Regions from separate parts of the Peribacillus aracenensis genome, predicted to be linked through region 3. Evidence: riboswitches for the same ligand, from Rfam matches in the RefSeq annotation. Region 3 holds a riboswitch; each other region holds the start of a gene.

Region 1 (7,250 bases), on a different contig from region 3:
TCTTTCCAATTCAGTGATATAGGCCATGACGATCGCATTTTTCATTTCTTCTGAAAGCGAGGATTCCATCACGCGTTTAATACAGAGGTAAAATTTCTCCAATACTGGTTTTCGGGCACGGGGATGGGCATTTTCATCCAAAAGCTCACGACGGATGAGTTCCGCCAACACTTCCCTTCCACCTCCATCGATCACCTTACGATTGTTCCATATGCTTAAATAAGCCATCAGTAATTCTTCTTGCCTGACATTTTCTTTCATGTTATCCCTTCCATCCATTACTAATTTATACATATTAATGTTCAAGTTTGTAAAGACTATCTTAATAATACGATCACGCTTTTAAAAATTCAAAAAAGGAGTGAGTACAATGTCTCAAGTATACCGCTGCCCGAATTGCCGGACAAATAAATCTCGCTTCAATCTCATTCAGCAAGTAGCAACCCCCATTAAAAAGGATCCGCAGTCAGGTGAGATCATTGAACAATATTCGAACGATGACCTTCAGCCATTCCATCTAGCCTATAATGGTCCTGAAGTTCGGGTTCAATGTGCTGCTTGCGGATTGATAGAAGACGAAAAGACATTTGCCGCCTTTGGAATGCAACAATAAAAATGGTCAGACCCATTTGTGGGTCTGACCATTTTTTCAATCTTTTCCTACCGACATCTTAGCTCGGTCTATGGCGATTGGAATGGCTTTTCCATCCTCATATCCTTCATCCAATAATGCATTGGCGATTTCTATAGCCTTTTCCCTTACATCTTTATCTAGATTCTTCATCGAGTTTGGGTAATCGTCCTTATTCCATGGCACTAAAACCGCCTCCTTGATAAGAATGTCTCCTTTTTATGTTTCCCTTCTTTAATGGGCGGTAAACTTTTATCGGGCAGCTTTCAATTCCAAAGCTTTCAACTGACCGATCAACATTTCCTTATCCAACTTTTCCCCGATCATGACGATATTCAATGGCATTTTCATCATTTCATTCATATACATTGGCATTCCGTATGAGTATTGGAATAAATGGGGGTATTGTGAATGTGTAAAGGAAATGTATCCTTTCATCCGATAGACCGTTTCCGGCAGAGCCCTAAGCCACTCTTCAAAGTCGGTTTGTGCCACGGCACCTTCGAATGTATGAACGACTGCAGTTAAATGCAAATGGTCCTGTACATCAAGCTTTTGATGGCCATTATGCCGTTTTCTTTGCATTTGCTGCAATGATGCCAAGGATACGGCTGCATACTCCGTCAATAAACATACAGCATCCGGATTCAGCGCTTGTATCGTATATATCAGCTGTGCGGCATCCATCTCACTTACCAAATCCACTTTATTCAATAATATGAAATCGGCATGGTGGATTTGCTCGGCAAGCAACTGCCGAAGCTGTGGAGACAGTTCCTCCCGATCGCGCCACCTTAATAAATCGACGACAGTGATAATCCCTTTATACTCCAGCCTTTTGGCGAAGATCGGCGACATGATGCCATCCAATACTTCAACTGGATGAGCTGCGCCCGTCGTTTCAATATAAACCGCATCCAGTTCATTTTCCGTTAGCAATTCATGAAGCTGAACCTCCAGTTTATCTTGAATTGTGCAGCAAATGCACCCGTCAAACAGCTCCTTAAGAGGCACTCCATCACCAATGAGTCCGCTGTCAACCGATACACTGCCGAGCTCATTTAACAGCACGGCCACTTTTCTACCCGCTTCACTTTCCTGTTTTAAAATATTTCGAAGAAGCGTCGTTTTCCCGCTGCCGAGAAAGCCGCCCAATATGTACACTTCGGTTGTTTTCATTCTTATCTGCTCCTATGATCCGGGTAAATTCGATTCCATTAAATTTTATCATACTTATCTTACTAAAGCACTTGCCGGATCGACATAAAAAAAACAGCCCGTAAGCTGGTTTCAAACATAGACAAATTCGAAGAAAAGCGAGTTCGACTGTAGTTTTTTATTTAAAAACGTCCAGTCGATTTCAGAAATCCGCTCTCTTTCCGCCGACTGTCTGACAGGCCTCATCGGCGCAAGCATCTGTGGAATCTCGGCTAGCCAGCTATTCGGCTGGAGTGTCGCAAATTTCTTCAATCTTGCGAGATTTCTTTCCTGAAAAATAGAAAAACCATAAAGGATTAATCATGTTTTTTTAAAAAATCAAGGTTAGGTGAGACCTTTCCGTCTTCCCTTTTGTCTGCAAACAGAAACCAGCCCGTAAGCTGGTTTTGCAACAATGATTATGCTTGAACTTCGTCTTTTTCGTAAATCGGCACCCATCCTGCCGCTGTAACGAAAATACGGACAGCAACAGTTTTCCGATCTTCTGCGAGTGTGAAATAATGTCTTGTTGATTCTGGTACACTAATAAGATCTCCTGGATTAAGACGTACATCAAACCACTGTTTATCATTGCCTTCTATGGCGAAGATACTAGTACCACCTGCTATGAAACGCACTTCATCATCTTCATGGTGATGTTCCTGCTTAAAGTTTTCAAGCATTTGATCCAAGTTCGGATTTGCATCTGATAATGTGATGATATCATGCGCTTTATAACCTCTTCTTTCAGAGATTTCCGCTATCTCTGATTGGAATGTTACAAGGATTTCCTCCTTGTCAGCATCTGTTAGATCGTATTTTTCCACAAGATGGGCCGGTAATTTAGAAATGTCCCATTGTTCATAAATAACCCCTTGTGTTTCTAAAAATCCTTTTACCTGTTCACCGTTTTCAAGAACCTCGTTTGTTTCATGGAATCTGATCGTCGCCATCATTCATTCCTCCTCTATGAGTGTTTATCTTAAAGAAACTGCAAACGCCTTTTGTTGATTAAGCAATAGTTGGTATTGAAATAAAAATTCGCAAGCTTCAAGTATTCTTTTTGCTTCGAGTCCGCTTTTACCCCAAACCGTAATGCCATGATTGCGAATCAGCACGGCGCCAGAGTCTGCTTCGACATGTAGCTTAAACTTATCAGATAACAACGGAATGTCAGCGTGATTATATATGATTGGAATCCGAAGCTCCGAATCCTCCTCCCATCGATCGGTCGCTTTAATGATTTCATGGTTACGGAAGGAAACCTGGCCTTCATCTCCGTACAATTCTGATATCACATTATTTTCAACAGTATGGACATGGAGTACACAGTTCGCATTGGTTTTCCGGTAAATGACTGTATGAAGTAAAGTTTCGGCCGATGGTCTTAGGTTCGTTTCTTCAACTGGTTTTCCTTTTAAATCCACCAGTAAAAAGTCCGAATCCGTTTGCTTCCTTTTATCCTTACCGCTTGCCGTAATATAGAAGAAAGCGCTTTTGGGCTCGCGGATGGACAAGTTCCCGCTCGTTCCCATAAACCAATCCCTTTCGGCCAGTTCAGCTTTAATATCTGCCAACTCCCGCCATTCTTTAGAATGATTGTTCACGCTTTAACCGCCTCCTGCCGCTTTAAAATGTCAATTACATCAAAAAATGTTTCAAATCCTTGATGTGGAATTCCTTCCCTTTCGCATTTTTCAAGCAGTATGTCACGGGCTATGACAAAATCGGCCTGTTTGGCCGCTTCAAAATCCGTTACTGAATCTCCAATAACGAATTTAAAACTTTCCGCACCCGCTATTTCCCTCATAATGGATGGCTTGCAGCAACCGCAATCATTATTACATTGATCATCACAATCATGCGGCCACTCAATATAAATCTTTTCCTTATCAAAAAATGCATGGTTGCAATAAACGGACTCTGTTGGCAAGATATCATTTAAAAGCGGTGCAATGAAAAAATCCATTCCCCCGCTTACTATATATAAAGGGATGTTGGCTTGTTTCGTATACTCAACGAATTCATAAAACCCAGGACGAATGCCGGCCGTATTTCTTACATATTGGATGATATCATCCTTCAAGCCACTATCAAGCAGTGAAAACATCTCCCCAACTCCTGAAGATATACTGATTTTTTGCTGAAGGACATCGTCTTTCAACGCTTCCCATTCCGGAGGAGCAAATTTTTTCATGATGGAAATGATATTATCCGTGTTGGTGATCGTTCCGTCAAAGTCACAAAAGATGATCGGTTTCATTATTCTTATAGGCCTCCCCATAACACAAGAGCTTTTTTTAGCGTTTCTTCCTCAGCAGCCGCTTCAGATAGATCCTTTCCTGCTAGAACGGCTTCCACAGCAGAACGGAAAGCCTTGGCCCCGCCTTCTGCTCCGTCGGGGTGCCCGTGAACTCCCCCTCCAGCATTAATCACGCTATCGAGCCCAAAATCCTTGATCAGGTCCGGAACCATGCCCGGATGAATGCCTGCAGAAGGAACAGGGAAGGCTTTTTTCCATGAAAGTTCATCCTTTGTCAGAGCTTCAGCAATCGCCAAGGTCTCCTTTTTTTCCAGTGCGACATTTCCATAAGGGGATGGGAACAAAGATAAATCCGCACCTGATAACCTTACTAATTTACCAAGTAATAATGGATAGCCGATCCCGTAAAATGATGAAGCTGCCAATGCCCCGCTATAGGCGGGGTGCGCCATGATCGGCAACTTGATACGATCATGTTCACTCAAGGCCTGCAATACATCCAAACCATATGTATGAACGTTGAACAATAAAGCATCTGCCCCTGCTTCAGCCGCCTGCTCTGCCTTATCCAGTAATTCAAATGTTTTCCCTGATAGATTGACAGCATATAAAGTACGGTGGCCAGTGGTTTCATGGACTTCATTCAATATTCTTTTTCCCGTTTTTATTCTATCGAAAAATGGAGTCAGTTCCTGGTCGAAGAGGATCTCATCATCTTTAACTAGGTCGACGCCCCCTAATGCTTGTTGCCTCAGTTGCTCATTATGGAATGCCAGGTCTCTTCCTAATACACCTTTAAAGATGCTCATCACCAGAGGACGGTTAAATACGCCAATCTTTTCCCTTATGCCTCCAATGCCAAATTGCGGTCCGGGAAAAGCGTTTTGAATATCACCGACAAAATCCAGGTCTATGAGTTTTATTTCTCCGTCCAATGAAAGTTTGCCGAAGACAGTCGTGAGGATTGCAGGTAAATCAAGGGAAAAATTCCCTGCCGGATAGGCAATTTTAATAAGCGAACGGTATACTTTACGATTAAAGTAGCTGTTTGCCCTCTCTTCTTCCAAAAGTGGTGTCACCGATACAACGCGCCCCTTATGTTTTTCCAGTTGTTTCTGGACTAAATGTGGCAGGTCCGTCCATGTCCCGACAGTCAAACCTAGGGCAATGCTCTCTGCTTTTTTCTCATGATTTCCAGTGAAGTCATGAATTAAATAAGTAGCGACTATCTCGCTCATCTGATCACTCCTATAACACGTTAGTAAACTCTCGATGTCATTAAACTGAAATGGTCTCAAAATGGCAAAAGCCCCTTCATAAAGAAGAGGCTTTAAAAAGCCATCTTCTTATCTCCCAGCCATTGGCTGCAAGAATTAGCACCGTGCCTTGTGGATTTCAGGAAATCCGGCGAAGAATTCCGCCCCATTTTACAATGGAATTACGGTCGGTTGCTGGGCTTCATAGGGCTAGTCCCTCCACCTGCTCAAAATAAGAAAACGCTGATATATAAATTGCATTCAAGTATCGAAAGATTAAGAATTTATTTTGTATTCTGACAGGTAATCCCTACTTTGTCAATAAGTTTTAACTATTTTAACGGTGAATAAGTCGGATACCTCAATCCATCGTTAAAATAAGTTTAATGTACGTATTCGTTCCACAGCCTCTTCAAGCCGTTCTTCCGAGGTCAGCAGCCCTACCCTGACGTAACCTTCGCCAAATTCACCGAATCCATTCCCTGCGGCAACAGCTACGTGGGCATGCGCTAATAAATAGTCTGCAAAACTCTCTGACGTAAAACCTTTAGGTACCTTGAGCCAGGCAAAAAACGATGCCGCAGGCGCTTTGACATCCCAGCCGATTGCCCTCAATCCCTCAATGAAAACATTCCTTCGACCTTCGTACATCTGCACTAACTGCTCTACACAGCTCTGCGAATCAAGCAAAGCACTTGCCGCAGCTTCTTGTATCGCCGGGAAAAGACTCACATAAAGATGGTCTTGTAATAGTTCAAGAGCTTCTATTACACTCTTATTCCCCACTGCGAAGCCTACTCTCCATCCTGCCATATTGTATGTTTTCGATAGTGTGTATATTTCTATTCCTACATCCTTCGCTCCCTCCGATTGGAGAAAGCTTATCGGTTTTTTTCCGTCGAATCCGATCGCGCCATAAGCGAAATCGTGGACCACACAAATGGAATGCTCTTTTGCGAAGGAGACGGTTTCATCAAAGAAACTATCAGTTGCAGAAGCACCTGTGGGATTATTCGGATAGTTCAAGAACATCATTTTGGCTTTATCAAGTACTTCTTTATGTATGTCATCATATTTCGGAAGAAAATCATTTTCTTCTGTCAGAGGCATGAGTTCGGTCTTTGCCCGGGCTAAAACAACTCCGGAAAGATAATCGGGATAGCCGGGATCTGGAACAAGGATTGTATCACCTGGATTCAATAAACACTGCGGCAGTTCGACAAGACCTGCCTTCCCCCCGAAGAGAATCGCCACTTCGCTATTCGGATCCAGCTTGACACCGTATTCTCGTTCATAAAAGACGGCGGCAGCATCTTTCAAATATTGATGTCCCCGGAATGGCGAATATTTATGATTAATCGTTTTTTCAGCAGCCGACTGCAAACTTTTCACGATATGTTCTGGCGTCGGCTGATCAGGGTTTCCCTGGCCTAAATTAATGACATCATGTCCTTGCTCCGTGATTGCATTGACTTTTGCGACTAGTGAAGCAAAAAACTGCTTGGGCAGGTCCTGAAGCTGGCCGGATTTTTCGAATTGCAACATTTATACACCTTCTCTGAAATTTCTTGAAATTCTAGTCACAAATGATATATGTTTATCATAGTCTTGTAAAGCATTTTTTACATGTGGAGGTTTTAATCGATGAAATGGAAAATAGCTTGTATTCAAATGGATATAGCCTTTGGTCAACCGGATATCAATTTTCAGGTTGCAGAACAATGGTTGGAAAAAGCAACACGGTCAGAACCCGATATCGTCATTTTACCGGAGCTTTGGACAACAGGATACGACTTGACCAGGTTAAATGAGATTGCTGATCAGGAGGCAGAAAAAACGATTGAATTTTTAAAAACACAGGCACAAAAACACCAGATTCACATCATAGGCGGTTCCATCGCGA
Region 2 (8,106 bases), on a different contig from region 3:
TGAAAAGCTATTGCGTATCGCTTCAGAAATATAGGTCTTGGCCTTTTCGATCGACTCTTGCAATGGCAGCCCATTTGCCAGGTTTGATGTAATGGCGGATGATAGGGTACAGCCCGTGCCATGAGTGTTCTTTGTATGGATGCGCTCTCCCTCGATCCATTGGAAGTCAGTCCCATCATAAAAAAGATCATTTGGATTTCCTGCTGCATGGCCTCCTTTAAGTAAAACGGCTTTGGGACCCATTTCTTGTATAGAAATGCATGCTTTGTAGAAATCTTGTTCCGTTCGAATCGACAAGCCAGTAAGTACTTCCGCTTCCGGTACATTAGGGGTTACAAGTGTTGCAAGCGGAAGCAAATCCATTTTTAAGGCAGAGACAGCCTTTTCGTCGAGCAAATGATGACCGCTTTTGGAAATCATGACAGGGTCAAGGATAACGATGGCAGGCAAGAAGGTTTTAAGGGACGCAGCGACAGTTTCCACGATTTCTTTTGATCCAAGCATGCCTATTTTTACTGCATCGACAGGAATATCTTCAAAGATAGCTGCAATTTGATCTGATATGATTGCTGTTTCAATTGGCTGTACTGAACGGACTTCCATTGTATTTTGTGCGGTTACGGCTGTGATGGCAGACATTCCAAAGACACCATGTGCAGAAAATGTTTTTAAATCCGCTTGTATTCCTGCGCCGCCCCCTGAATCAGAGCCTGCGATGGTTAATGCTGTTTTCATAAAAAAACCCCTTCATATAAGTATTTTTTAGAAGTATTTTAAGTAATATGAATGCTAAAATCGCACCAGCGAATGAACTGAGCATAAAAGCCGGTAAAAAACCAAAAAGAGCAGCTTTTTCCCCCAATAGTAGGAGGGCAAGTGGATAACAGGCTAGGGAACCGAGAATACCGGTCCCGATCACTTCCCCTAAACAGGCAAATTTTAAGCTTTGTGTTTTTCGGTAAAGGATGGCAGCCAAAAGTGCACCGATCATGCTACCGGGAAAGGCGAAAATTGAACCGGTACCAGACATGTTTCTAATGATGGAAACTAAAAAAGCTTGTGTCACTGCATAAGCTGGCCCCAATAGAACGGCCGTCAGGACATTTGCCAGATGCTGAATAGGAAAGACCTTTGCAAATCCTGCAGGAATGAAAATAAATGAACTGGTCAGCGTTGTAATAGCCGTGATCATGGCAGTCAACGTCAGTTTCTTGACAGGATTCATCATCTACAGCGGCCAATCTTGCTCATTATGAACCATATCCCAAAATAAATATTCATATCGGGAAGTAACCAAAAAGTGCTTTTCTAATCTAAGAAGTTCCTTTTCTGGCATGCCTTCCGTCAATTCTTCCAACAAAGCGATCAGCCATTTATGTGCTTCCCCGAATTCAGGAGATGAATAGGACCTTATCCAATCTGCGTAGCGATTGTTTTCCAATGCTGCTCCATTTTGTTCTTTTAGTAGCAAACCGATTTCATAATAATCCCAAGCGCAGGGCAGGAGACAGGCGATCAAGTCTGCCAAAGTCCCATGCTGAGCTGCATTTAGCATATAGCCTGTATAGGCTAGAGTCGTTGGAGTAGGTTCTGTATCTTCCAATTCCTTGGAAGTGATCCCGAATTCGGAAGCATAATGCCGATGAATATCCATTTCCACTTGAAGGGTTTCATTTAAAATACTCGCAAACTTTGCCATGGTTTCGATGTTATGAGCTTTGATTACACCTAAAGCAAAGAGCTTGGAATAATCCATGAGATAGATATAGTCCTGCTTCAGATAATAGGCAAATTTCTTTTCAGGAAGCGTACCATTTCCAATTGCCTGGACGAAGGGATGTGAATGGTTCCTTTTCCAAATCTCTTTTGACCGTGCATGTAGTCTATCACTGAATGTTTCTAATTTAACATTCTCCATTGTTCATCCTCCTTTAGAATGGATCCCTTTGTTCATGAAAAAACCCCGTTCCTGAATACGGAACGGGGTAGATGGATATAGTCTGAAAATGGACGATATCATCCACTTCCCTCCGCCGGTATGAGCCGGTTCAGGTTCAAAGGGTCCGGAACTAATTCCATCTCAGTCTTAAAAAAAGACTCCCCTAGTGGTGTGAATTGTATGTAATTACTGACATCATATCAGAAAGACAAGAAAATGCAACCTACATTTAAAAGAGGGACCATTTTATGTCCAGGAAAAAAGGGAGAACCAGGTAATTGACTTTTGATGGTTATTAGGATAAAATCATGTCTACATCATTTATATATCGATTTCTTATCCAGAGAGGTGGAGGGACTTGGCCCAAAGAAACCTCGGCAGCGGACCCGTTTTGGGAACTGTGCTAAATCCAACAAGCATATGCTTGGAAGATAAGAAGAGCCGTACGGACACTGTCAGCCTCTTCTTGAATTAGAAGGGGCTTTTATTTTTGGGAAATAACGTTTAGTGACATAATAGAAAAGGTATATATAATTTGGTGAAAATAAAACAAGTTGATAAAGTTTAGCTAACTAGAAGCAGGCTCTAGGATGACTAGGAAAGGAGCCATTTACATGGCAGAATTATTTAAGAGGATCGAACAGAGGAAGGCAAAGCTTATTGAAGAGTTATTGGCCAATGGAGTATACAAAACCTCTGATGAAAGGCATCTTTATGATGCCCCATTAAAAGTACTTGAAGATGAATATAAGATTGTTATAAATAAACCAAATACCGAGTCACCTTCTGAATGGATGACATAGTAAACGATGGACTATAGTTTGGGTTCTTGGATAAGAGATATGATGTAAGCATTCACAGTCTACACTAGTGGATGCTTTTTTGCGTTTAATAGAAAATGACACAAAATATACATAATTACAGGATTAATAGTCATTTTGTCACATTTATCCTTTAAAATAACACATTTAATTTCCGAAAAATAGTTGATTTTAACTAGTAGATTCATTATGATGAAAGTGTAAAAAAATTGAATAAATGGGAGGTGGCTATATAATGCCTTGCCTTAAGGTAACTATAGAAAAAATAGAAGAGAAAAGAAAAGAAATGATCAACTTGGCAGCAATTTACGGCTTATCAAGTCTGCTAACTGTTCAAGCCAGTCAAGAATTGGATACGCTATTAAATGCGTTAACAAGTAAAAGAGATTGTGAACATTTTTACCTCCAGAAAGCATATAGGTATTTTTAAATTAGCCAATTCGCACTCGATTAATATGAAAAAGCTACTGCTCAAGGCAATAGCTCTAAAGAATGATATTACATATCGACACGTTTACCAAGAATGAGCAAATCCCGCTCGATCCCATCCAACTCGGCAACTTGAGGTAAATGTGCCCATTCTTCAAACCCGAATTTGGAAAAAAGCTTAAGGCTTGGTGTATTGTGGGCGAAAATGAAACCCAATAGAGTCTTAACACCTAATTTTGGACTCCATTCAATTGCCTTTTGAATCGAAATTTGTCCGATTCCTTTTCCCCGGAAATAATCATCTATATAAATGCTGATTTCGGCAGTGGATTTATATGCCGGTCTGCCATAGAAGGATTGAAAGCTCATCCATCCAGCAGTTTTCCCTTCTATAGTAATGATAAATAGCGGTCTACTTTCTGAATGATGTTCCTCAAACCATTTAACCCTCGATTGGACGGATACAGGCTCCGTATCTGCCGTGACCATTCTTGAAGCAATTGTTGAATTATATATTTCAACAATTCTGGGCAGATCGGATAGTCCTGCCTCTCTAAACTCTATGAGCTCTTCCATGATTTAAACTCCTAACTATCATTTATTCAATCTCCAGAATGAAGGGTAATCCCATATTTTGTTTAAGGGATGGTGAATGACACCCAATTCATTGAAAGTTTTATATTATCATACACTCTTGAATCTTTATCTGACAATTTTTTTATGTTAAGACTGTAGATTTTTGGGGTATGTAAAAGATTAAATACTTCTAGTAAAGAGACAAGAGGAGAACCAAATGAAAAAATTGGCAGGTTTATTGATTATAGTACTCGTTATATGTTTTGCTGCGTATGAATTTCAGGCCTCGGAGTCGGAAGAGGTGCAAAGGGTGATGGCTTTTGGAGATTCATTAACCTATGGAAAAGGGGATAAGGATGGGGAAGGATATATAGAAGGCCTTGAGGATGAATTGAATAATCCGCAATCGGAACAAAAAGTGAGTTTTTGGAATTACGGTATAAAAGGCCAGGAAACGGATGGGGTGATGAAACAGCTTGATGATTACCGCATTAAAACGAAACTTGATGAAGCCGATACTTTCATCGTTTTTATTGGAACGAATGACTTGATCAATAGTAACGGAGGGGACTTGGAGAAAATAAGTGACCGAAAAATCATTGAAGGAAAACGGGAGTATATCAACCATCTCAAAAAGATTACATCAACCTTGATAGAGGCAAACGATAAGGCGGATATTCTGGTAGTAGGACTATATAACCCAATTAAAGACAATCAAAAACTTGAAAAGCACATTCGTGATTATAACCTGTCAATAAAGGGAATAGCGGATAAAGATAAAAGGATGTTATTCATTCCTACAAATGATCTTTTTGAAGATAAAAAGAAAACAGAGTATTTCAGTGATAAATTACATCCGAATGAAAAAGGGTATCAGCTCATTGCGAACCGGGTTTTGGAAAGTTATGATTTCAAATGAAAGCAAAATGCACAGGAAGGCTTCCTGTGCATTTTGCCCTCTAAGAAGTAGCTAGGAATTTGATATCGCTTTAAGTTGAGGGAACTGCAAGTCATGGAGTTGCTTGTATCTGCCGTCGTTTTGCAATAATTCTTCATGTGTTCCTTTTTCATGAACCTGCCCTTTTTCCAGAACGATAATTTGATCCGCATCATGAATGGTCGATAAACGATGTGCAATTACTATTGAAGTCCGGTTTTTCATTAAACGTGACAATGCTTGCTGGATCAAATGTTCGGATTCTGTATCCAAGGCCGCCGTTGCTTCATCGAGAATGATGATTTGCGGATTTTTCAAAAGTGCCCTAGCTATGGCAATGCGCTGTTTTTGTCCGCCTGAAAGCTTGACTCCGCGCTCTCCAATCTGAGAATCATAACCATCAGGAAAGGCACTGATAAAGTCATGCGCATTTGCCGCTTTGGCGGATTCGATGATTTCAGCATCTGTAGCATCAAGTTTGCCATACACGATGTTATCACGAATGGAGCCATTGAATAAAATGATATCCTGGGAAACAATCCCCATTTGTCCCCGTAATGATTTTAGTGACACATCCTTGATATCATGACCATCCATTTTAATCGTGCCATCTTGCGGATCATAAAATCGGATCAAAAGGTTCGTGATGGTCGATTTTCCAGCGCCAGAGGAACCGACCAGAGCAGTTACTTGACCAGCTTTCATGGACAGGCTTAAATGGCTGAGGACAGGTACACTCTCATCATACGCAAAATCAACACATTGAAATTCGATTTTCCTTTTTATGTAAGGTAGTTCGATGGCATTTTCCTTGTCACTTATTTCAGGTTGGGTTTCCAATATTTCAGTTATCCGCTCAAAGGCCGCAGCTGATTGCTGGACAATGCTGATGACCCGGCTAAAATTGCGAACGGGACTCTGCAGTAACCTCAAATAGGCGAGAAAGGCCACGATTAACCCTATTGTGAATTCGCCTTCCATCACTTGCCAAGCACCGAACACAATGACTGCTACAAGACCGATATTGTTCAATAAATCAATTATCGGTCCGAACATGGAGCGTAGCCGAACGGACTTAAGGTTTGCAGCCATATTTTCCTGATTACGCTCCGCAAACTTCCTTGATTCGAATTCTTCATTTGTAAAAGATTGAATGAGCCGCATTCCCGAAATGGAATCCTGTAACTGGTTGCTGACATCTCCTGCGGAACTTTGCACAGACCTAAATGACAGCCTGATGCGTTTCCCGAATGCCCTTGTGATATAGAACATGAAAGGGAATGTAAAAAGAAGGACAATGGTCAGCTTCCAGTTAATGAAAAGCATATATACCGCCACGGCAATGAAAGTCACCGTGTCAGTCAAGACTTGAAGCATGCTTGAAGAGATGAGCTGCTGCAGTAAATTGACATCATTGGTCAACCGCGACATTAAGTCACCAGTACGGTTTTTATCAAAGAATTTCATATCCAGTGTTTGAATATGGTCATACATGCTATTCCGTATATCCGTAATAGCCTTTTGACCGACCTTGGAAACGATATAGCTGTTAAAGTAGTTCAGTAAAGCCAATAAAATGGCAGCACAAAGAATTCCTGCGCCAATCCAGATTAACGAGTCATATCTTTTTTCGGGAATGATTGTATCAATCGTAAACTGCGTCAACTGGGGGATGGAGAACTCAAGCAATGAAATGAAAAGCATAATACATAAAACCAAAGTGCAAAACTTCCACTTCGATGGGACCCGATTGAACATTTGTTTGAGCATCAACCATATGCTTCCTTTTGAGGGGATTGCATGCATGGTACTGCGGCCTTTGTGGCTGAATGGAATATGTCCTCCACTCATAGCGATCACTCCTATTTAGACTATCCTTGATGTTTTGAAAGTCATTTGAATTAGATGGATTTTGCCTTTATGACTATCATAGAGCTTTTCAAAGAATAGACAACTTTTAAGCGGTTCATTTCAGTCAAAAAGTTTAATTATTTTACACGTTCATATAGGACATGGAATAATTAAAGGAGATTAGCGAAGCTGATAAGAGGAGATGCTAATAGTGAATGAAAATGAAAAAGTCAGGGAAGAGCTTTTAAATGCGGTCACCGGACTAACGGATGAACAGCTAAACACCCATCCTGAACCAGGAAGATGGAGCATCATGCAGGTTTTGGATCATTTATATTTAATGGAGAGGGCCATTACAAAGGGCATTTCCGATAAATTGAAAAGCGATGATAGCATTCCTGCTGTGGATAAACCGATCGAGCTTACTTTAAATCGTGAAATGAAGGTCCAGGCCCCGTCCTTTGTCATTCCGTCAGAATCATACCAAACTTTGAGTGAGATTAAGGAAAAGTTGTCCGAATCCCGAAAAGCTTTTGTACGGGTCGTTGACCAAGCAAAGGAAATTGATCTCGAACAAAAATCTTTTTCACACCCTTTGTTTAAAGATTTAAGCTTGAAGCAATGGATCCCATTCGTGGGACTGCATGAAAAACGGCATTTATTACAAATTGAAGAATTGAAAGCAAAGTTATAATAGAAGAAAAACTCATCCGTCTTTGGTTGAGTTTTTCACTTTCGGACAGATATTCGTAAAGGAAGGATTTTTCAGTGAAAGCCACTTGGGTAAGGACATGTATGGTATTGGGCTTTTTCGGATTGATGCTAGGGCTCTTGTTCAAGTATATGCTTCCGCCTGATCTAGATGAAATCGAACTGACTGACGAGCTGAATCCGATCGTCGCCGAAAAAAAAGACGAGCTCATTCAACTGGCTGATGACAAAGGCATCCCGATTATCATTACGGCGGGGTTCCGGTCTGTAGCCGAGCAAAATGAACTCTATGAAAAGGGCAGATCAGGCTCGGGCAACATAGTAACGAATGCAAGAGGTGGCGAGTCGCTGCATAATTTCGGTTTGGCGATAGATTTTGCCCTCCTTAACAAACAAGGCGAGGCCATTTGGGATATGAATTATGACGGCAACGATAATGGAAAGTCGGATTGGATGGAAGTTGTAACCATCGCTAAAGGGTTAGGTTTTGATTGGGGAGGGGATTGGGCTGGGTTCAAGGATTATCCGCATTTACAAATGACATTTGGCTTTAACCTGCGTGAGCTGCAACAAGGCAAGCGGTCAAAAGGGCAGTGATAGTGAGTGGTTTCTATGTATGCCGCATAAATTTTGACTAAAAGCAGGAAAATAAGCATGTGAATTGCTTTACAGGTAAGAATTCGATAAAGTGGAATAGTGAGAAATCAGACATAAAGGAGTGCAGTCACCATGGAAGAAACAAAATATTGCCGGGACTCTTTGGTCATAAAAACAAGCCTTGTCCTCCCGCCGGATACAAATAATATTGGTACGATGTTCGGAGGCAAATTAATGGCATATAT
Region 3 (8,106 bases):
ATTTTATCACCAAGCATCTCGGCATAGCGTGTAGCTGGAAGCGGTAAGAATGGTGAACCGAAGCAAGTGGAGAATGTAGCTTCCGGTGAAGTTACGCCTCTTTCAGTACCAGCCAATTTACTAGTGTATCCGCTTAGGAAGTGGAACATTGCCTGTTCTTTGGAAAGCTTGCTGATTGGAGGCAGAACGCCTGAAGCATCAGCTGTCAAGAAAATGATTGTATTTGGATGTCCTGCAATACTTGGGTTCACGATGTTATCGATCGCTTGCATTTGGTAAGCAGCACGAGTGTTTTCAGTCAATGAACTGTCATCATAGTTCGCTTCACGTGTATCCGGATCAACAACAACATTTTCCAGTACGGCACCGAAACGGATCGCATCGAAAATTTGTGGTTCTTTTTCACGTGAAAGGTTGATCGTTTTCGCATAGCAGCCGCCTTCGATGTTGAATACGCCGTTAGAAGACCAGCCGTGCTCGTCATCGCCAATCAGTTTACGGCTCGTGTCTGCAGACAAAGTCGTTTTGCCTGTACCGGACAGACCGAAGAATAAAGCGACGTCCCCTTCACGTCCTACGTTAGCAGAGCAATGCATTGGAAGGATTCCAGCCTCTGGAAGTAAGTAGTTCATGATCGAGAAGATCGATTTTTTCATTTCTCCTGCATATTCCGTTCCGCCGATCAGGATGGTACGGCGTTCAAATGAAACGATGATGAAAGTTTCGGATGTAGTTCCGTCAACTTCCGGGTCTGCTTTGAAGTTAGGTGCAGAAAGGATTGTGAATTCAGCTTCGTGACCTCTCAATTCCTCTTCGTTTGGACGGATGAACAAAGTATGGGCGAAAAGGTTATGCCAAGCATATTCATTAACAACACGGATCGGAAGACGTGATGATTCATCTGCACCAGCGAAACCTTTAAAAACAAAAATCTCTTCTTTTGCTTTTAGGTAGTCAACTACTTTATTATATAGTTTATTGAATACATCTTCGGAAATTGGCTGGTTCACTGGACCCCAATCGATTTTATCTTTAACTGATGCTTCTTCAACGATATATTTATCTTTAGGTGAACGACCTGTATATTTGCCAGTTTCAGCTTTTACCGCACCGGTTGATGTTAGAACGCCTTCATTTCTGCTTAATACTTTTTCGACCAATTGAGGAACTGAAAGTTGAGTTTGCACATTGTTTCCTGTTAATAATTGGTGTAACTCATTAGAAACGTCTACAGAATTCATATATGAGGTACCTTCCTTTGTTTAAGTTTTTAGATTACAATTAGTATAACACATTCATTTAATTAGTCTATACTATTTCTTTTAATTTGTGATTATTTTCAGTTGGTTGCGTTAATCATTTTCATCCGGCAGGAACCGATTCAGGATTACCGCATAAACTTTCATGAAGATAATTTTATTTTAATAGGAAGTAAGTAAGCAATATATGGCTAAAGGGAAAGTCAGGATGTCGTTCCTTTTCGGATGCTCATTCCTTTATTATTAATGGCAATTTACAACATTTCTATTCGTATTTTGCATTGTAAGCCCTTCTAGGACGTTGCAACAACATGTTTTTTCAAATGAACGCCATTCTGGATGGATATCATCTTTTTAGAAAAGCATTGACAAGTTCCAGCCAGATACGATAATATCTTAAATTGTACGGATTCTCTTATCCCGAGTTGGTGGAGGGACAGGCCCTTTGAAACCCAGCAACCTGCCATAATGAACTTGACTCCAAGATCGATCGCCGAAAATAAAGCGAAGGTCTTCAAGGAATAGTGGTGATGGTGCTAACCTGAGCAAGGTAAAAACCCTTGAACGATAAGAGTGAAAGGATAGAAGACAGAATGTTAAACCTTTCCTCATTTGCCAGGGAAGGTTTTTGTGTTTTTTAATAAGTAATTCTGTGTCTATAGTTGAAACTAATGAGGGAAACGAGTTCCGTAAAATTCAGGCTTTTGCCTGCAACATACTAACTTCCAAGGAGGAAATATGATGTCAAAGAAACGTCTATTTACTTCTGAATCTGTTACAGAGGGCCATCCGGACAAAATTTGTGATCAGATTTCAGATTCCATTTTAGATGCTATCCTAGCTAAGGATGCAAATGCACGTGTTGCGTGTGAAACTAGCGTAACTACAGGTCTTGTACTTGTTGCCGGTGAAATTACAACCTCCGCTTACGTAGATATTCCGCGTATCGTTCGTGATACGATTAAAGGAATTGGCTACACACGTGCGAAATACGGTTTCGATGCTGAAACTTGTGCCGTGTTGAGTTCCATTGATGAGCAGTCTGCCGATATCGCAGCTGGTGTCGATAAAGCATTGGAAGCTCGTGAAGGAAACATGTCAGAGGAAGAAATCGATGCAATCGGTGCAGGGGACCAAGGTCTTATGTTCGGATTTGCTTGTAATGAAACAGAAGAGCTTATGCCGCTTCCGATTTCATTGGCGCATAAACTTTCATTCCGCTTGGCTCAAGTCCGTAAAGATGAAACTCTTGCTTACCTGCGCCCTGATGGTAAAACACAGGTAACTGTGGAATATGATGAAAATAACGTTCCTGTACGTGTAGATACGATCGTTATCTCTACACAGCATGATGCAGAAATTACGCTTGAACAAATTCAAGCCGATCTAAAAGAACATGTGATCGAAGCAGTCGTTCCAGCTGAATTGATCGATGCCGATACTAAGTACTTCATCAACCCGACTGGCCGTTTCGTAATTGGCGGACCTCAAGGGGATGCTGGTCTTACTGGACGTAAAATCATCGTTGATACTTACGGCGGATACGCTCGCCACGGCGGCGGTGCATTCTCTGGTAAGGATGCTACTAAAGTTGACCGTTCTGCTGCATACGCTGCTCGTTATGTTGCGAAAAACATCGTGGCAGCCGGCCTTGCCGACAAAGCGGAAGTTCAATTGGCCTACGCAATTGGTGTTGCAGAGCCAGTATCTATCTCAATTGATACGTTCGGAACTGGTACAGTTAGCGAAGAAGTCCTTGTTGACCTAGTTCGCGCTAACTTCGACCTTCGTCCAGCAGGTATCATCAAAATGCTTGACCTTCGTCGCCCGATCTACAAACAAACAGCTGCCTACGGACACTTTGGCCGTACAGATGTCGATCTTCCATGGGAACGCACGGACAAAGCAGAAACATTAAAAGCACAAGCGTAATCCATATAAAAAAGGGTGTCCCGCAATTAGCGGGGCACCTTTTTTATGGATTAATTTTGCCGTCAGCGGGAATAATTCAAGAAATCCCAAAAAAATTCAACTTACGTGCAATACGCGTGAGTCAGGGGCGTTTACAAGTTTGTTTGGGTCAACTACTCGTAAGTTAGAGCAGTTTACTCGTGAGTTAGTAGCAATTACTCGTAAGTTAGAGCAATTTACTCGTGAATTAGTAGCAATTACTCGTGAGTTAGAGCGTTTTACTCGTGAGTTAGGGCATTTACTCGTAAGTTAGAGCAATTTACTCGTGAATTAGAGCAGTATACTCGTGAGTTAGAGCGTTTTACTCGTGAGTTAGTGCAGTTTACTCGTGAGTTAGAGCAGTATACTCGTGAGTTAGAGCAGTATACTCGTGAATTAGAGCAGTTTACTCGTGAATTAGAGCAATTTACTCATGTTAGTAGCAATTACTCATGAGTTAGAGCGTTTTACTCGTGAGTTAGTAGCAATTACTCGTGAGTTAGAGCAGTTTACTCGTGAGTCAGAGCAATTACTCGTGAGTTAGAGCAGTTTACTCGTAAGTTTGTAACGTTTACTGGTGAGTTACAGTATAATACTCGTAACTTTCAGTCAATTGGTCGTGCGTTACTTTATTCGTTCAGCCGTTTTATAGTATTGTCCTTTTTCGGCGTATTCACGTACGATGCGTTCCATATCCTGGCGGTCTTCTTCGTTGATTTCGCGAATGACTTTAGCTGGACGTCCGAATGCCAGCATGTTCGGTGGAATGACTTTACCTTGGGGAACGAGACTGCCGGCACCGATGAAGGCCCCTTCGCCGATTTCGGCTTCATCTAGCACGATCGATCCCATGCCGATCAAAGCTCCTTTGCGGATTTTACAGCTATGTAAAATGACCTGATGGCCAATGGTCACTTCATCCTCGATGATCAATGGATTATTTGGGCTTTGGTGCAGGATGCTGTTATCCTGTATACTGACTTTTTTCCCGATGATGGTTGGGGATACATCACCGCGAATGACGGAATTGAACCAAATGGATGTTTCGTCGCCGATTTTGACATCACCTGTCACGACAGCATTCTCAGCGATATAAGCGCTTTCAGCGATTTCAGGTTCTTTGCCTTTATACGGATAAATAATCAATTTCAATCATTTCCTTTCCGAAGTGAATGTTTTTATGTATTATTTTAATATACCGTATGTAAATACACTTGGCTATTTATAATAGCAATGTACAACTTGTTAGATTTCTTTTTTGTCGAAAATCACGAATATGGTTATAATTTATATATATTATTTTGACTATCATGAATCGTACACAACAAGTGAAAAGCGAAAGGGGGATTTCGAATGTGGAAATGGGAGACAGAAGGAGACGCAAAAGGAGTCATTGTCATCATTCATGGGGCAATGGAACATCACGGACGTTATAAGTGGGTAACACAAATGTGGCTTTCAGCTGGATACCATGTCGTCATGGGCGACCTTCCTGGGCAGGGTATGACAACTCGCGCCTACCGGGGACATATCGATTCCTTTGATGAGTATTTGGACGAAGTGAAAAGCTGGATAGAAGAGGCTTACGAATATTCGTTGCCGGTCTTTTTGCTTGGACACAGCATGGGCGGTTTGATTTCGATACGCCTTCTTCAGGAAGAGGAATGGGACATTGCAGGGGTGATTCTTTCTTCTCCATGCTTGGGCCTCGTGACGAAGCCGCGGAAGTTCCTTACAACCATCTCGCATGGTTTGAACATCGTGACGCCTATGTTCAGGGTAGATTCCGGATTGACACCTGAAATGGCGACGAGAAGTGCGGAAATCCGTGAATCCGATAGAAACGATACATTATATATCACGAAGGTTTCGATCCGCTGGTATCGCGAGCTCGCACAGGCCATGAAGGATGCTTTTGAAGAGATTCCTGAATTTCAGGATGTGCCGCTTTTGGTCATGCAGGGCGGAGATGACCGAATCGTGAATAAGAAGGCGGTTCGTGAGTGGTTTAATTATAACTTGGCCAGTGAAAAGCAATATAAGGAATGGCCGAAGCTTTATCATGAAATCTTCAATGAACCAGAGAGAGATGATGTATTTCAATATGCGCTGAGTTTTGTTGAAAACCGTTTAAAGATATTAGGGTATGTCGTTTGATCAGTACATACTTTCACGATAAATGAAAAAGCTGCCGAATGTAATCTCGGCAGCTTTTTTTATTTGGTTCAGCCTGCGTTTTTAAGCATTTCATTCGATTTGATGACCGGTGCCCAGAAAGTAACCGGATACATAAATTGGTTTAAATGTGTAAGTTCTTTTTTATTGGATAATGCGGTCGATAGAAGATAAATGGATTTGAAGGTCAAGTCATTGGCGAATAGGTCCAAAAGAGTCGCTTTCATATTCATGATCGATTCATGGTTTTGGGTGGAAATCATTAAATCGAGCTGTGGCAGGAACTTATCAAAATGATGATCGAATTGTTTGAGGTCGTCCATGGTTTTTTGTTTTTCTGTCAACGAGTTAAGCGAGCTGACAAAATCCCCGTATTGCTCATTTGAATCCCTTTTGATTTTTTCAGTCAATATATCCGTCAGTAATGAAGTAGGCAAATGTTCCATTTTCTGCACCCTCTTATCTATTTTCTATCATTATAATCATTATAGACGAAAAATTCAAAAAGTTATGATTGGTAATTCTGCTGCTGCGAGTTGGGATTGAAAAAACACCGTTCGTGGCGAACGGTGTCAAAAGTCATCATCTTTTTTCAATCGCGACAATGAATGGTGGATTGTTTGCTTGGTTGATGAACCCGTATTTCAGGATATGGGCTTTCTGTTGAGGGAAGTTCTCTACGTAATCCATCAATGCATCCCGTTCTTCCGATCCCCCCGGATGACCATGGTAAATGACGAGGATGATGATGCCTTCAGGCGCCATCAGTTCGAACAGCTGTTCAATGGCTGATATTGTCGTATCGGCTTGGGTAATGATTGATTTGTCTCCGCCAGGAAGGTAGCCTAGGTTGAAAATGGCACCTGTGATCTTTCCGGAATGTTCATTCTTGATGTATTTGCTTACATGTTCATGCCCATCGTGAATGAGGGTGCAGCGCTCTTGTAAATTCTCGGCGTCCAGTTTCGCCGTTGTGGTTTGGATCGCTTCTTTCTGAATATCAAAACTATAGACATGTCCATTTACACCTGTAAGCCCTGCAAGAAAGGCCGTATCAAAACCGTTGCCCATCGTGCCATCCATGGTTATATCCCCGGGGCGGACCGCTTTTTCCAGCAGAATCCTGGCGAATGGCAAAATTCGATCAAGCTTCATGATTGTACCTCCGTGTGATGATTTTTTCCCTGCCAGCTGTTGCGGCGTTTCAATTCGGCGTCAATGGCATTCAAGACATCCCATTTATTGACGCTCCACATTGGACCGATCATCAAATCGATCGGACCGTCACCCGTAATGCGATGGACGATCATTTCTGGAGGGATTATTTCGAGCTGGTCACATACCAGACTGACATAATCGTCACGGTCAAGAAATTCGAGCAGGCCTTTTTCATATTGTTTGACCATCGGTGTCCCTTTTAATAGATGAAGTAAATGGATCTTTATCCCCTGCACATCGAGTTTGGCGACTTCACGGGCTGTTTCCATCATCATGCCGTAATCTTCCTGAGGTAGGCCATTGATGATATGGGAGCATACGCGGATGCCGTGTTTGCGCAGTTTATCGACGCCTTCTTTGTAGCAATCGAAGTCGTGGGCACGGTTGATCATCGTTGCGGTCTTTTCATGAACGGTCTGGAGACCAAGCTCCACCCAAAGGTAGGTGCGTTCGTTCAATTCCGCTAAATACTCGACTACATCATCTGGAAGGCAGTCCGGGCGTGTCGCGATCGAGAGTCCGACGACACCTTCCTGGGTCCATACACTTTCGTATTTCTCGCGAAGCTCTGCCACGGGTGCATGCGTATTCGTGAACGCTTGGAAATAGGCCATATATTTTCCATTTTTCCATTTATGATGCATCCGTTCGCTGATCTTCTTGAACTGGACGTCGAGGGGTTCAATCCTGTTGCCCGCAAAGTCACCAGAGCCTGAGGCACTGCAGAAGGTACAGCCGCCATGTGCGACGGTGCCATCACGGTTCGGACAGTCAAAACCCCCATCCAGGGCAACTTTAAAGACCTTATGTCCAAAATGTTCCCTCAGGTGGTAATTCCATGTATGATATCGTTTGTTATCCGTTGCATATATAAACGGGTTTGCTTGATTCAAATCAGCAACCTCCTAAATAAAATAAAGAGCAACATATATTATACAACATTCTCGCAGCTAGGTCTTTTTTCGAAAAATAAGCGTATACTGTATACTTGAAGGCTAAACATTTTGCTGCTATTTCCAGTATATCTTTGAATGACTATATCCAATCGGGAGCTGATGGACATGACCGGTCAAGTTGAAGAAGCGATTAATCAAATGAAAAAGAAATTAGCCGAAAATAATCAGGTGATCGAAGTAAATGAAGATGGGTTTATATACAAAGCGACTTGCACCTTCAATTCACCTGCTTCGGATGAACAAATTCATTCCTTTGAAAAGAAAACCGGACTGCTTCTGCCCGAGGATTATAAGGAGTTTTTAAGAATAACCAATGGATGCCGTCTGTTCGATAATGTGGAATCGGGTGGGGAAAATGATTTATACAGTCTGGATGATATTATTAATTACACATATGAAAATTCATACGAGGGATGCTAGAAAGTGGCCTGCATTTATCAAGATAATATCGTCATCGATGGGGAAGCAGTCGCTAAAGGCGATAAGGAGTATTTAATGGTAAAAGGCCATATCGATGATTTTGAAGAAGGAGAGAAACTCCATATGGG
Region 4 (8,106 bases), on a different contig from region 3:
TTGAGTGTTCATGGCGGTCTGCAAACTGATGAAACAGGTGCCCGTGCAGTTCCTATCTACCAAAGCAATGCATACTTGTTCAAAGACACCGACCATGCAGCGAATTTATTTGGCCTAAAGGAGAATGGATATATATATACACGGCTTCATAATCCCACGGTCAGCGTTTTTGAGGAAAGAATGGCCTTATTGGAAGGTGGCATCGGCGGATTGGCAACAGCAAGCGGAATGGCTGCCATCTCACTTTCAATCCTGAACATTGCCGCTGCAGGTGATGAGATTGTTTCAGCCTCTACATTATATGGCGGTACGTATAACCTTTTTGAAAATACTCTTCCTAAATATGGGATCAAAGTGAAGTTCGTTTCTCCCGATGATCCTGAAAATTTCAAAAGGGCGATTACGCCAAGAACTAAAGCCATTTTTGCCGAAACGATCGGTAATCCAAGTTTGAGGGTGCTTGATATTGAAGCGGTAGCGAAAATCGCCCATGAAGCCGGCATACCTTTAATCATCGATAATACCTTTGCAACACCATATCTTTGCAGACCAATTGATTTTGGCGCGGACATCGTCATCCATTCCGCTACAAAATGGCTTCTGGGAAATGGAACGACACTAGGCGGTGTCATCGTGGATGGAGGGAAGTTCGATTGGAACTCGCCAAACTACCCTGGCTTCACGGAGCCTGACCCAAGTTACGACGGTCTTGTATACGCCGAGGCAGTTGGACCTGCCGCATTCATAACGAAAGCCCGAGTCCAGTTACTTCGTGATTTAGGCCCTGCGCTAAGTGCCCAAAGTGCATTCCAGTTTACGCTTGGACTTGAAACGCTGCATGTAAGGATGAAAGAGCATCTATCAAACACCAAGTCTGTCATTGAATATTTAAAAAACCATCCTGCCGTGACTTGGGTTTCGCATCCTGGTGATGAGGATCATCCCGATAAGGCCCTTGCGGATAAATATTTGCCTAAGGGAGCTGGATCTGTCGTGACTTTTGGAATACAAGGTAATCGCGAAGCTGGGGCAAAACTTATCAATTCGGTGGAATTATGGTCCCATGTGGCGAATGTAGGGGATGCGAAGAGCTTGATCATCCACCCAGCCAGTACGACCCATCAACAATTGAATGAGGCGGGTCTTGCGAAAGCGGGTGTAAGTGCCGATCAAGTCCGTTTATCAATTGGGATTGAAAATGTAGACGACTTAATAGAAGATTTAGAGCAGGCAATTGAAAAAGCGACGAATATCGTCTCCTTGACTTCCAAAACGCTTTAAGCAAAGTTCCTGTTCATCCTTGAACTAGAAATAATATACATTGCGCTCCTTTTTTATCTATGATAAAATTTCTCCATACTAAAGAACTTAATGATGTACAAATATTCTATATATTAGCTCTTATCAAGAGAGGTGGAGGGATGTGCCCGATGAAACCCGGCAACCGACAAGGAGATTTCCTTGGAAAGGTGCCAATTCACACAAAGTTTAATTACTTTGGAAGATGAGAGAAAGGCCTGTTTCTTCACCTGCCTTTCTGCTCATGCAGAAAGGTTTTTTCAGTTTTAATGGGGAAAACATGTGCATGATATGAGAAACAGACTAATAATGTAAAGAAATCAACTAAGTTCATAGGTTTTATTGGATAAAAGAGGTGAGGATTAATGATTACATTGACGAAAGTCAGTAAGCTGTTCCGAACAGGAAAAGGAAACAGTGAGACGATCAAGGCTGTAAATAATGTGAATGTTGAAATAAATAAAGGCGAGATTTTCGGTATCATCGGTTACAGTGGAGCGGGGAAAAGTACTTTGATCAGAATGCTCAATGGATTGGAAACTCCTACAGAGGGATCCGTTGTGGTGGCTGAGAAGGAGATTTCAAAAATTAAAGGGGCTCAGCTCCGTAAGGCCCGTCAAGAAATCAGCATGATTTTCCAACATTTCAATCTATTATGGTCAAGGACCGTTCAGGATAATATTTCTTTCCCATTGGAAATTGCTGGTGTTTCTAAAGCGGAACGGACCAAGCGTGTGAACGAATTGATCAAGTTAGTCGGACTGGAAGGCAGGGAAAAGGCCTATCCTTCACAATTAAGCGGAGGGCAAAAGCAAAGGGTGGGCATAGCGAGGGCTCTGGCAAATGACCCTAAAGTGCTGCTGTGTGATGAAGCGACATCTGCCTTGGATCCACAGACTACCGACTCCATACTCGAATTGCTTGTTGACATCAATCAGCGCCTAGGATTGACGATCGTCTTGATAACACATGAAATGCATGTAATACGTAAAATCTGTCATCGCGTCGCCGTGATGGAAAACGGGCAAGTTGTTGAACAGGGTCCTGTCCTGGATGTTTTCAAGAATCCTAAAGAACAAATGACAAAGCGTTTCGTGCAGCAGGTAACTGAACCAGAAGAAACGAAAGAAACGATGGACCATTTGCTCGAACGTTATCCTGCAGGCAAAGTGATTCAATTGACCTTTGTAGGTGATCATGCAGAAAGCCCGTTGATCACCAAGCTTGTACGTAACTTCGAGTTGGATGTCAATATCGTTCAAGGTAAGATATCCCAAACAAGAAGCGGTTCATATGGAACATTGTTTATCCATCTTGATGGCACTGAGGATGAAATGCTCCGCGCAATCGAATTCATTAAAGCACAGCAGGTAGGCGTGGAGGTGATTACTCATGCTTGAAGAATTATTGCCGAATGTTGATTGGGAAGACATTATTGAAGCAACGAAAGAAACGCTTTACATGACAAGCGTCTCTGTAGTGGCAACCTTTTTTATAGGCATAATATTAGGATTGATCCTGTTCCTGACAGGGAAGGGTAATATGTGGGAAAACCGGGTAGTCAACGGGGTCATGAGTGCAGTCGTTAATATATTCCGTTCCATTCCCTTTCTTATTTTGATCGTGCTGCTCATTCCTTTCACTAAAGCACTTGTCGGATCCATGATCGGAGAGAACGCTGCACTGCCGGCACTTATTATCGGTTCCGCCCCATTTTATGCGCGTATGGTTGAAATCGGCCTTCGTGAAATCGATAAAGGTGTAATTGAAGCCGCTAAATCCATGGGGGCAAAAACGAGCACGATCATTTGGAAGGTCCTTCTTCCAGAGTCGATGCCTGCCCTTATTTCCGGGATTACGGTAACATCGATTGCATTGGTTGGATATACCGCAATGGCCGGGGTCATCGGCGCAGGCGGACTTGGTAATCTAGCCTTTTTGGACGGCTATCAAAGAAATCATAATGACGTTACGCTTGTGGCGACTATCGTTATTCTAATTATCGTCTTCATAATTCAAATTATTGGAGATGTGATTACATCTAAATTGGATAAAAGATAAAGGGAGATGAATAGGATGAAAAAGTTTTTAGGCTTTGCATTAATTTTAGTGTTATCTATCGCTTTAGCTGCTTGTGGAAGTGAAAAGGATAAAAGCGGCAGCGATACGGAAAAAGAATCGAAGAAATTGGTTGTAGGGGCATCCAATGTTCCGCATGCTGAAATCCTTGAAGAAGCTAAGCCGCTTCTTAAAGAAAAAGGAATCGATTTGGAAATCGAAACATTCCAGGACTATGTTTTACCGAATAAGGCGTTGAATGATAAGGAATTGGATGCCAACTATTTTCAACACATACCTTTCTTAGAGTCGGCAATTAAAGAGAATGGATATGATTTCGTCAATGCGGGCGGGATTCACATCGAGCCTATCGGTTTATATTCACAAAAATATAAAAGCATCGATAAACTTCCTGATGGAGCAACGATCATTTTAAGCAGCTCTGTCGCTGACCATGGGCGTGCTTTATCACTGTTGGAAAAGAATGGCCTCATCAAGTTGAAAGAGGGCGTCGATAAAACGACAGCTACAACGAAAGACATCATTGAAAATAAGAAAAACCTTAAATTCGACGCTGAATATGAAGCGGCATTACTTCCAAAAATCTATGAAAGCGGCGAAGGCGATGCAGTTTTGATCAATTCTAACTATGCAATCGACGCTGGCTTGGACCCATTGAAAGATTCAATTGCGATTGAAGATTCCGAATCACCTTATGTGAATGTCATCGCTGTAAACAAAGGCGATGAAAATAAAGAAGAGATCAAAGCGCTTGTAGAAGTGTTGCATTCTAAAAAAATTCAAGATTTCATCCTTAAGGAATACAAAGGTGCGGTTGTACCGGCGGATAAATAATTCAAGAATGGCGGCCTGATTTAATTCAGGCCGTTTTTTTATGTTTAATAATGAAAGTGAAGGGTATAGAGGTAATGAAGGCATTAAAATGATACACAAATTTGAAAGGATGGTTCACTATCAATACTCTGGATTTAAATGTAACAAGCGAAATGGAAAAGGCGATGCAGTCTTCACATGGGATTGGCTACAGTGAGTACAGTAGAAACTTAGACCTCCGTATCGAGGTTGAGAAAGAACGGGATAGGGAACATGTAAAGTGCAATAAAATGGTCCAGAACCTACAACGCAAAATTCACGGATAAGCATATAAAAGAGTTCTTTAAAAGATCGGTCTGTAGAGGTAAAATGGAAAGTGGTCCATAAATAAGGGTTGCCTTATTGGATAAACTTACATAGTGCCTGACAGTCCGATTTTTTCTTTTTAAAGCGGAACGTTCATACCTTGCAATCGAATTCTTTGAGCATATATTAATAAGGATGAAGATTTGCTGAATAATAAGATAATTTTAACAAAAACTAAAATAAGTATAGATATGCAGTAAACAGGCCATATCTGTTAGTATTGTAAGAATAGGACGGGTTTTAAACATGGCGGAAGTGAAAACCCCTATCTATTTAGTTGATTCCAAATTGGATTTGTTATAAAATTGGAATGAGAATAAAGTGAGAATGCTTTTACGTAAAATTACAGTATAGAAAGTAATCCTTACTTTCTGGTAATAAAATTGGAATTAGTTCACGGAGGTATTATTATGTCAGCTTCTACATTAACGGTTAAAGATCTTCACGTATCAATTGAAGGCAAAGAGATTTTAAAAGGGGTAAACCTTGAAGTCAAAGGTGGAGAAATCCATGCGATCATGGGACCAAATGGAACTGGTAAATCCACTTTATCATCAGCGATCATGGGTCACCCTAAATATGAAGTGACTAGCGGAAGCATCACATTCGATGGCGAAGATGTATTGGAAATGGAAGTAGACGAGCGCGCTCGTGTCGGCCTATTCCTAGCTATGCAATATCCAAGTGAAATCAGCGGTGTTACAAATGCTGACTTCTTGCGTTCTTCCATTAATGCACGCCGTGAAGAAGGCGATGAGATTTCATTGATGAAATTCATCCGTCAAATGGACCAAAAAATGGAGTTCCTTGAAATGGATGAAGATATGGCGCAACGCTATTTGAATGAAGGATTCTCAGGCGGAGAGAAAAAACGTAACGAGATTCTTCAATTAATGATGATCCAACCTAAAATTGCAATCTTGGATGAAATTGATTCAGGTCTAGATATCGATGCACTTAAAGTCGTTTCAAAAGGAATCAACGAAATGCGCGGAGAAGACTTTGGATGCTTGATCATCACTCACTACCAACGTCTATTAAATTACATCACTCCTGATTTTGTACATGTTATGATGCAAGGACGTGTCGTTAAATCAGGCGGTCCTGAACTTGCTGCCCGCTTGGAAGCGGAAGGTTATGACTGGATTAAACAAGAATTGGGCATTGAAGACGAAACTGTTGGCGAAGAAGCGTAAGTAGGAGGATTTGCAATGACTACAGAAACGAAATTACCGTTTGAACAAGAGGATATAAGCTCCTATTCAACTAAAAATAATGATCCAGCTTGGTTATCCGAGCTTCGGATTCAAGCGTTTTCTGAATTAGAAAAGCTCCCGATGCCAAAGCCGGATAAAACGAAAATCGATAAATGGAATTTTACTTCTTTCCAGACTCATACAGTTGAAAGTGAAGCTTTTGCTTCTTTAGAGGAGCTTCCGGAAGAAATTAAATCCATCGTTGAAGAAAATGAAAACTTATACATTCAACGCAATAATACGCCGGCACATATCAATCTGTCAGCAAATGTGAAAGAACAAGGCGTCATTTTCACGGATATTTTAACAGCGGCTCGCGACCATGCTGAGCTCGTGCAAAAATATTTCATGAAAGACGGCGTTAAGATAGATGAACATCGTTTAACGGCGCTTCATGCTGCATTAGTTAATGGGGGAGCATTCCTTTATGTTCCGAAAAATGTAGAAATCAAAGAGCCGATCCAGTCGGTATTCCTATTGGATAATCCAGATGCTACACTTTTCAACCATGTCTTGATCGTAGCGGAAGATAATAGCTCTGTCACATATGTAGAGAACTACTTCTCAAGCGTTGAGTCTAACGAAGGGGTTGCCAACATCGTAACGGAGGTATTTGCAAATGCGAATGCCAAAGTGGAGTACGGAGCGGTCGATACCCTTTCTAAAGGCTTCACGACGTACGTTAACCGCCGTGGGGTGGCAGGACGTGACGCTCGTATTGAGTGGGCACTTGGCATGATGAACGATGGAAATACGATATCGGATAATACAACATATCTAATGGGCGATGGCTCTCACGGTGATACTAAATCCGTTGTAGTCGGACGCGGGGAACAAAAACAGAACTTTACGACAGCGATCATTCATTATGGCAAACGCTCTGAGGGCTATATCCTTAAGCACGGTGTCATGAAAGACGCTGCATCCTCCATTTTTAATGGAATTGGGAAAATAGAGCATGGCGCTACAAAGTCAAATGCCGAACAAGAATCACGCGTATTGATGTTAAGTGAAAAAGCACGCGGAGATGCCAATCCAATCCTCTTGATTGATGAAGATGATGTAACGGCTGGCCATGCTGCTTCCGTCGGTCGTGTCGACCCGCTTCAACTGTATTATTTAATGAGCCGTGGTATTACTAAGAAAGAAGCAGAAAGACTTGTCATTCACGGATTCTTGGCCCCTGTTGTTAACCAGCTTCCAATTGAGGGAGTTAAAAAACAATTAGTAGCGGTCATTGAAAGGAAAGTACAGTAATGAACCCATACGAAATTCGTAAGCTTTTTCCGATATTAGATCAAGAAGTCAATGGTCAGCCATTAGTTTATTTAGATAGTGCTGCAACCTCTCAAAAACCGGCTGCAGTGATTGAAGCGATTGAGCAATATTACCGCGGATACAACTCGAATGTTCACCGCGGGGTGCATACACTTGGAACAAAAGCTACGGATGCGTATGAAGGTGCACGTGAAAAGGTACGTAAATTCATTAATGCTTCTTCTACAGAAGAAATCATCTTTACAAGAGGCACAACGACTTCTTTAAATACTGTAGCAAGAAGTTACGGTGGTGCAAATATTAAAGAGGGTGACGAAATCGTCATCTCCTACATGGAGCATCACAGTAATATCATTCCGTGGCAGCAGCTTGCCAAAGAAAAAGGCGCTGTACTGAAGTATATTCCGCTTCAAGAGGATTGCACGATTTCCCTTGATGATGTTAGGGCAACGATTACAGACGCAACGAAAATCGTTTCCATCATGCAGGTTTCGAATGTACTTGGTGTCATCAATCCTGTGAAGGAAATCGCGAAAATTGCCCATGAACACGGTGCTGTAATGGTAGTCGACGGGGCGCAAAGCACGCCGCACCTAAAAGTCGATGTCCGTGATCTGGATTGTGATTTCTTTGCCTTCTCAGGTCATAAAATGGTCGGTCCAACAGGTATCGGCGTATTATATGGCAAAAAAGAACTTCTGGAAAAAATGGAGCCGATTGAATTCGGCGGAGAGATGATTGATTTTGTAGGTTTACAAGAGTCTACATGGAAAGAACTCCCGTGGAAATTCGAAGGCGGTACCCCGATCATTGCCGGCGCCATCGGCCTTGGTGCTGCAATTGATTTCTTGGAAGAAATCGGCTTGGATAATATTGAACGGCATGAACATAAGCTTGCCGCTTATGCAATGGAAAAAATGTCAGCAGTCGAAGGGCTGACCATATTCGGTCCTAAAGATGCAGAAAAGCGTGCGGGTGTAATAACCTTTAATATTAATGACGTACATCCACATGA

What was found. A riboswitch is a leader RNA that binds a small molecule or an ion and turns the genes downstream of it on or off. The one in region 3 is predicted to bind S-adenosylmethionine.
Region 1: another riboswitch for S-adenosylmethionine. It lies ahead of mtnW (2,3-diketo-5-methylthiopentyl-1-phosphate enolase); the one in region 3 lies ahead of metK (methionine adenosyltransferase).
Region 2: another riboswitch for S-adenosylmethionine. It lies ahead of N0M92_RS00820 (Fur-regulated basic protein FbpA); the one in region 3 lies ahead of metK (methionine adenosyltransferase).
Region 4: another riboswitch for S-adenosylmethionine. It lies ahead of N0M92_RS11015 (methionine ABC transporter ATP-binding protein); the one in region 3 lies ahead of metK (methionine adenosyltransferase).

The regions. Positions count from the first base shown of each region.
Region 1 covers NZ_JANZMJ010000033.1:256-7,505, forward strand. The annotation lists gene N0M92_RS23450 (hypothetical protein) at 1-261, opposite strand, end outside; gene N0M92_RS23455 (DNA alkylation repair protein) at 371-613, shown strand; gene N0M92_RS23460 (DUF2188 domain-containing protein) at 650-817, opposite strand; gene N0M92_RS23465 (CobW family GTP-binding protein) at 884-1,810, opposite strand; gene N0M92_RS23470 (cupin domain-containing protein) at 2,248-2,781, opposite strand; gene N0M92_RS23475 (methylthioribulose 1-phosphate dehydratase) at 2,806-3,435, opposite strand; gene N0M92_RS23480 (2-hydroxy-3-keto-5-methylthiopentenyl-1-phosphate phosphatase) at 3,432-4,091, opposite strand; gene mtnW (2,3-diketo-5-methylthiopentyl-1-phosphate enolase) at 4,097-5,329, opposite strand; SAM riboswitch class I at 5,435-5,586, opposite strand; gene N0M92_RS23490 (pyridoxal phosphate-dependent aminotransferase) at 5,720-6,892, opposite strand; gene N0M92_RS23495 (carbon-nitrogen family hydrolase) at 6,992-7,250, shown strand, end outside.
Region 2 covers NZ_JANZMJ010000001.1:161,698-169,803, forward strand. The annotation lists gene thiD (bifunctional hydroxymethylpyrimidine kinase/phosphomethylpyrimidine kinase) at 1-735, opposite strand, end outside; gene thiW (energy coupling factor transporter S component ThiW) at 704-1,225, opposite strand; gene tenA (thiaminase II) at 1,229-1,918, opposite strand; TPP riboswitch at 2,009-2,114, opposite strand; SAM riboswitch class I at 2,273-2,377, shown strand; gene N0M92_RS00820 (Fur-regulated basic protein FbpA) at 2,554-2,742, shown strand; gene N0M92_RS00825 (aspartyl-phosphate phosphatase Spo0E family protein) at 2,996-3,190, shown strand; gene N0M92_RS00830 (GNAT family N-acetyltransferase) at 3,259-3,765, opposite strand; gene N0M92_RS00835 (GDSL-type esterase/lipase family protein) at 3,983-4,684, shown strand; gene N0M92_RS00840 (ABC transporter ATP-binding protein) at 4,736-6,553, opposite strand; gene N0M92_RS00845 (DinB family protein) at 6,765-7,247, shown strand; gene N0M92_RS00850 (M15 family metallopeptidase) at 7,322-7,861, shown strand; gene N0M92_RS00855 (acyl-CoA thioesterase) at 7,994-8,106, shown strand, end outside.
Region 3 covers NZ_JANZMJ010000005.1:190,030-198,135, reverse strand. The annotation lists gene pckA (phosphoenolpyruvate carboxykinase (ATP)) at 1-1,241, opposite strand, end outside; SAM riboswitch class I at 1,672-1,833, shown strand; gene metK (methionine adenosyltransferase) at 1,998-3,191, shown strand; gene N0M92_RS07875 (hypothetical protein) at 3,331-3,483, shown strand; gene N0M92_RS07870 (gamma carbonic anhydrase) at 3,834-4,352, opposite strand; gene N0M92_RS07865 (alpha/beta hydrolase) at 4,563-5,366, shown strand; gene N0M92_RS07860 (hypothetical protein) at 5,435-5,830, opposite strand; gene N0M92_RS07855 (class I SAM-dependent methyltransferase) at 5,967-6,539, opposite strand; gene N0M92_RS07850 (TIGR01212 family radical SAM protein) at 6,536-7,495, opposite strand; gene N0M92_RS07845 (SMI1/KNR4 family protein) at 7,664-7,978, shown strand; gene N0M92_RS07840 (hypothetical protein) at 7,982-8,106, shown strand, end outside.
Region 4 covers NZ_JANZMJ010000008.1:159,494-167,599, reverse strand. The annotation lists gene N0M92_RS11020 (O-acetylhomoserine aminocarboxypropyltransferase/cysteine synthase family protein) at 1-1,281, shown strand, start outside; SAM riboswitch class I at 1,399-1,511, shown strand; gene N0M92_RS11015 (methionine ABC transporter ATP-binding protein) at 1,665-2,699, shown strand; gene N0M92_RS11010 (methionine ABC transporter permease) at 2,692-3,360, shown strand; gene N0M92_RS11005 (MetQ/NlpA family ABC transporter substrate-binding protein) at 3,376-4,212, shown strand; gene sufC (Fe-S cluster assembly ATPase SufC) at 4,968-5,753, shown strand; gene sufD (Fe-S cluster assembly protein SufD) at 5,769-7,070, shown strand; gene N0M92_RS10990 (cysteine desulfurase) at 7,070-8,106, shown strand, end outside.